One region of the Paeniclostridium hominis genome, then DNA from elsewhere that is predicted to be linked to it. Evidence: riboswitches for the same ligand, from Rfam matches in the RefSeq annotation. Region 1 holds a riboswitch; the other holds the start of a gene.
The links. Region 1 has a riboswitch for cyclic di-GMP ahead of H8891_RS09885 (methyl-accepting chemotaxis protein). Riboswitches for the same ligand answer to the same signal wherever they lie in the genome.
Positions count from the first base shown of each region.

Region 1 (3,223 bases):
ATAATAAATATCTAAATTTACTTAAAGAAGTAATAAAAGCTCATGCTATTCTTGTTGCTAAATGGCAAACTGTTGGATTTATTCATGGTGTTATGAATACTGACAATATGACTATTAGTGGAGAAACTATTGATTATGGTCCGTGTGCTTTTATGGATAATTACAACCCAAATACCGTATTTAGTTCAATTGACACTACAGGTCGATATGCTTATAAAAATCAACCTATTATGGCTGAGTGGAATTTATGTAGATTTGCTGAAACATTATTGCCTTTATTACATGAAAATCAAGAAGATGCTATAAAAATAGCACAAGATGCTATTTCTAATTTTTCTGAGTTATATTATTTAAATTGGTTATCTAATATGAGAAAAAAACTTGGATTATTTAATGAAGAAGAACAAGATAAAGCTATAATTGAAGATTTACTTAGTATAATGGAAAAACATAGTGAAGATTTCACTAATACTTTTATTAATTTAACATTTGATAAAAATAAAGATAAAGGTATGTTTAGTAGTAAAGAATTTGATAGTTGGTATAAGCTATGGCAAGAAAGACTTAAAAGACAACCTCAATCAAAGGAACAAGTGCACCAATTGATGAAAAATTCTAATCCAGCAGTAATTCCAAGAAATCATAGAGTAGAAGAAGCAATAGAAGCTGGGGATAAAGGTGATTTTAGTGTAATTATAAAACTTCTTGATGTAATTTCAAGACCATATGATCACTCGAAAGATCAAGAAGAGTATTCACAGTTACCAAAACCGTCAAGTTGTCCTTATAGAACTTTCTGTGGGACATAAGATTTTGTGTAAATTAAGGTGTTCTCGATAAAAATTATAAGTGTAAAACTTATGTTAATAATTATTTAGATATATACTAAATTTAATCGTAGAGATTATTTTTATGAATTGTTTCAATTATTGATACCTAAGAAAAGGTATTGATTGTAAAATCAATACCTTTTTATATTAAACAATATTACAGATTTACTTTTTTATGATAATTTAAAAATGCTTTACTATTAAATTTTTCAAGTAACAGGCAAAGGTTTTAAATTATTTACAAAAAATAACATTTATGCTAATATGAATGTGTATTTAAATCTAAAATAAAATTTAATTTAATTAGCAAACCCGGAGTGATTCGGCGACGCAAAGCTATAGGGGCTTTTTTCAAAAGTCAGCCAGTTGCATAAATTGTCTTTTAAAAGAAGAGTGTTGACGGGTCTATGTTGATGCTCTTTTATTTTTGTGTTATGTAAGTGGATTTTAAAAATTATAAGGCTTTAATTAAGGAGGTTTATTATGGATAATCACAAAACATAAGTAGCTTTACATTTAGGCTAGAAATAAATAAGCCTTGAAGTGTTAATTTTGCTGAATATTATGATAAAAAATTAACGTATAAAGATATAATAACGGGAGATAAAAAAATGAAATTTAAATTAAGACAAAAAAGTAAAGACAAAACTAAAAGTATAAAAACTCAACTTACTTTAATAATTGTATGTTTTTCAGTTATTTGTTGTTTATGTTTAGGGGCAATTACAAGTTATTTAAACTATAAAACATCTAATACTATTTTATCAAATACAGTAGTAGAAACAACTAAACAAGCAGCAGCAACCGCTTCGCAAAAAATTACAAACCTAAAAAATGCAGCAATTCAAACAGGTATTATAAAGGAAATTTCAGATCCTAAGGTAAGTGTAGAGGAAAAGAAAAGCATAATAACTAGACAAGAAAAGCTATATGGATTATCATTAGGTCAAATTATAGATGCAAATGGTAAAGATTTATTTAGTGGAAATGATTATTCTAGTAGAGATTATTTTAAAATTTCTATGCAAGGAAAGGCATATATGGGTAGCCCTGTTGTTAGTAAAGTAACAGGAAATCTTACACTTGTAGTTTCAGCACCTATTTGGGAAAATGGAGTACAAGGCAGTAAGATAGTAGGGGTTGTAACTTTTGATGCAGATAAAGATTTCTTAACTGAAATTATTAAGAATATAAAAATAAGTGAAAATAGTTATGCTTACCTTATAGATAATGAAGGAACAACAATTGCTGATATGGATACTAGTCTTATTGGTAAGGAAAATACTATAAAAGAATCAGCAACAAATCCAGATTTAAAAGACGTTGCACAAGCAGATGAAAAGCTTATTTCAGGAAAAACAGGATATGCTAATGTAGATTTAGAAGGACAAGGTTGGATTTTAGGATATGCTCCAGTAAAAAATAGCCATAATTGGGGTGTAGGTGTAATGGTAAATAAAGATGATTTCCTTGGACAAATGTATACTTCAATTACAATAACAGCTGTAATATCTATAATATTTACTGTTGTAGCATTTATTGGAGCAATAAAGTTTGCTAGTAAAATAGGAAATCCATTAAAGGAATGTAGTGAACGATTAAAGAAACTAGCTGAGGGCGATTTAAACTCAGAACTACCAGTTATAGATGAAGAAAATGAGATAGGTCTAGTAGCAGATGCAACAAATAAAATAGTTAATGATTTTAGGGAAATGATAAATACATTAACAAATATATTAACTGAAATTAGCAATGGTAATTTAGATATTGATGTAGATGATGATAAATTAAGTGATTTATTTGTAAATGATTTTGAGCCAATGTTAATAGCTGTAAATAAAATTGTAAATGATTTAAATAGTACTTTAGAACAAATAAATACTTCTGGAGAACAAGTTGCAATCGGTTCAAATCAGTTAGCAGAAGGTGCTCAAGTACTTTCTCAAGGTGCTACAGAACAAGCAAGTTCAATTCAAGAACTTTCAGCAACTATAAATGAAATTTCAGTGCAAATAAAAGAAACTGCACAAAATGCTGAAAGAGCAAAAGAAATATCTGTAAGTTCAAGTATTGCAACGGATAAAGGAAAAGAGCAAATGCAAGAAATGATTGCTGCAATGGATGAAATTAGCAATACATCAAATGAAATTGGAAATATAATAAAAAATATTGATGATATAGCATTCCAAACAAATATTTTAGCACTTAATGCGGCTGTAGAAGCAGCACGTGCAGGAGAAGCTGGTAAAGGATTTGCTGTTGTTGCTGATGAAGTTAGAAATCTTGCTGCAAAATCTGCACAAAGTGCAAAAGATACAGCTGAGTTAATTGAAAAATCACTTAAAGCAATAGAAAATGGAACTATAATTGTTTCAGAAACAGCAAAATCTCTT
Region 1 is NZ_JACRWD010000003.1:27,815-31,037, reverse strand. It holds gene H8891_RS09890 (protein adenylyltransferase SelO) at 1-809, shown strand, start outside; cyclic di-GMP riboswitch class I at 1,126-1,204, shown strand; gene H8891_RS09885 (methyl-accepting chemotaxis protein) at 1,442-3,223, shown strand, end outside.

Region 2 (3,223 bases), on a different contig from region 1:
CAAGAAACTGATAAGCATTATAACTGGGTTTATGGGAAATTAAGATTAAAAAACACTACTTATATGAGAGTTGGACAAGAACATTTAAAACAAGATTCAGGAATATTTATGGATATTTTCCCATTAGATAATATTTCAGATAACAAATTTACACAGTATTATTTTGAGGTTATATGTAAGATGTGTAGAAAAATATTTTGGGCTCCTGTAGGATGTGTAGTTAAAGAACATTTTTATAGTAGGTTATTTTTTAAATTATTATGCTTTATTCCACGTAAATTAACTATACGTGTATTTGAATTTTTTGCAAAATTCTATCAAAATAAAGAAACTGATCTTTTTGCATATTATAACTTAGATTATTTAAGAAATGAAAGACAAGTACTTAAAAAAGAGTGGTATAAAAAGTCAATTACAATGGAATTTGAAGGATATGAATTTTTTGTACCAGAAGCATATGATGAAATTTTAACTGTAACTTATGGAGACTACATGAAATTGCCTCCTGAAGATAAAAGAGGTAGTACATCACCTGCATCGTATATTAAGTTTTTAGATGGAACAGAAGTGAAATTAGAGAGATAACTTTAAAATATATTGCTGAAAGGAAAAAAGCTAATGGATAATAAATATTGGAATGATTTTTATAATAAAGATATAGCCCCGAAGGAAGCATCTAAATTTGCCAACGATATTATTGAGTTTTTAGAAACGGACAAATCATTAGTTGAATTAGGATGCGGAAATGGTAGGGATGCTAAATTTTTTTCAAGATATAATATAAATATTACTGCAATTGATCAATCTGAAGCAGTAATATTAAAATTAAATGATAGTAACAAACAAGATAATCTTAAATTTATATGTGATGATTTTGTTAATTCAAACTTACTTGATCAAAATAAATTTGATTATGCGTATAGTAGATTTACGATACACTCAATTACAGAAGAAGAAGAAACAATACTTGTTAAACGAGTTTATAATTCTTTAAAAAGTGGGGGAATGTTTTTTATAGAGGTTCGTAGTGTAAAAGATGAATTATATGGATTGGGAAAAAATGTAGGTCGAAATGCATATATTTATAATGAACACTATAGACGATTTATTATTATAGATGAATTAGTCCAGACATTAAAAGAAGAAGGATTTAAAATTATTTCAGCAAAAGAAAGTAGTAACTGGGCTATTTATAAAGATTTAAATCCAGTAGTAATTAGAATAATTGCTAAAAAAGATTGTTAATTTAAATGTAAAATTAAAGGATTAAAAGTACAAATAAATAAAAAAAGTACATAAATTAAATGTAATATATCACTTAAAATATAAAATATAATAAATAATTAAAAAAATGGTAAAAAAAGGTAAAAATATTGTTAAATCAATGGGAATTGGTCTTTTTTTAAAATTATATTTTATATTAGTATTAAATGGAAGACGTAGAAATTAAAGTAAATGCTTGAATAAAGTCGAATAATGGTATAAAATAGATATATAAGTCGAATGATGATATTCAAAGGCAAATCTAGAGAAATCTAGTGACGCAAAACTATAGGGGCTAATGTTTATCTAAACTACGCCAGCCAGCTGCCAAAGGGTTAATAAACTTTTTGTTATCATTGATATAATGAAGATCGTGAATTATGGATAATTATATAATTTACAAATAAAATCAGGAGACATCTGCAAATGTACATAAACATTTATTGAAATTTTTAATATACCTTAAAATGGGTTTACAAGTATACAAAAAACATTTAAATATTAAATATTGAATCGTAATTTATTAGATATATTAAAGCTGAAAAATATTTATTTGATTTTGACTTAGACATTAAGTAGGTATATTTTATTTTCTGATTTTAATTTTAATTTATATAATACGATTAGAAATCATTGATATATTATAAAAGTGATCAAACTACTCTTTAAGAGTAGTTTTTTTTATTTGAAAAAGGAGGTAATAATGGAAACATATAGTTTAATCAAGATGGGGTTAGATGCAACAGAACTTAGAAGTAGAGTTATTGCTAACAATATTGCAAATATTAATACTCCAAATTATAAGAGAAAGTATGTAAACTTTGAAGAAACATTGAAAGACTCTATAAATAAAAAACCTAAAATAGAAGTCAAAACAGATGAAAACTCAAAGATGAGAGTAGATGGTAACAATGTTGATTTAGAAAATGAGAAAGTTAACCAAGCAGCTACAACTCTTGAATACAATGCACTTATAACTTTAACTAATATAAAATTAGGAATGGCTAGAAGTGTTATAACAGGGAGGTAATTAGATGAGTATTTTTGGAGGAATGAGAATTAGCCAAAGTGCTTTATCAGCAGAACGTTTAAGGATGGATATAGTTTCATCAAATATTGCTAATATGAAGACTACGAGAACTAAAGAAGGTGGAGCTTATAGACGTAAGGTTCCTGTATTTGAGGAAAATTATGATAAAAAGTTAGGTATGCTTGGTGTAAAGGCAGTTTCTATAGAAAAAGATAAGGCGCCACTTAGAAAACTATATGAACCAAATCATCCTGACGCAGATAAACAAGGCTATGTAGAATATCCTAATGTAGATATATTAGTAGAAATGGCAGATTTAATGACTGCTTCAAGAGCTTACGAGTCTAATATAGATACATTAAATGCACAAAAAAATATGATATCTAAGGCTTTAGAAATAGGCAGATAAAAAGGAGTGGATTTATGACTGGAATAGGAGCTATAAGCGGAGTAAACAACATCTTAACAAATAATGATTTGTTAAAAACTACAAAAAGTAAAAGTGTAGAAAAAGAAAGTAACTTTTCTAATGTAATAAAAGATGCACTAGATAAAGTTAATGACAAGCAGGTAGATGCAAATAAGAAAGTTGAGAGCCTTTTAAAAGGAGGCGACGTTTCTATGCATGATGTAATGATATCTGCTCAAGAAGCTCAGATGTCAATGCAGTTAATGATTGAAGTTAGAAATAAGGTATATGAAGCTTATCAAGAGCTAAATAGAGTTCAATTATAACTTTATAGCAAGGAGAATTTTAGATGAATATAAAGGAATTGCCACAAAAAATAAAAGATTTTGTGTTGGTTAAAAAAGAACAGTTTGGTACCTTATCTAAAAAGAAAAAAATAGCAATAGTAGTTGCAATTATATCTTTAATTCTAGCAATAGTATTTGGGATAAGTTATTCAAGAGCTAATAAGTATGGAGTTT
Region 2 is NZ_JACRWD010000001.1:369,304-372,526, forward strand. It holds gene H8891_RS01795 (LicD family protein) at 1-585, shown strand, start outside; gene H8891_RS01800 (class I SAM-dependent methyltransferase) at 619-1,245, shown strand; cyclic di-GMP riboswitch class I at 1,509-1,595, shown strand; gene H8891_RS01805 (flagellar basal body protein) at 1,967-2,293, shown strand; gene flgC (flagellar basal body rod protein FlgC) at 2,298-2,702, shown strand; gene fliE (flagellar hook-basal body complex protein FliE) at 2,717-3,028, shown strand; gene fliF (flagellar basal-body MS-ring/collar protein FliF) at 3,052-3,223, shown strand, end outside.
Region 2: linked by a shared signal. The riboswitch ahead of H8891_RS01805 (flagellar basal body protein) and the one ahead of H8891_RS09885 (methyl-accepting chemotaxis protein) in region 1 are both predicted to bind cyclic di-GMP.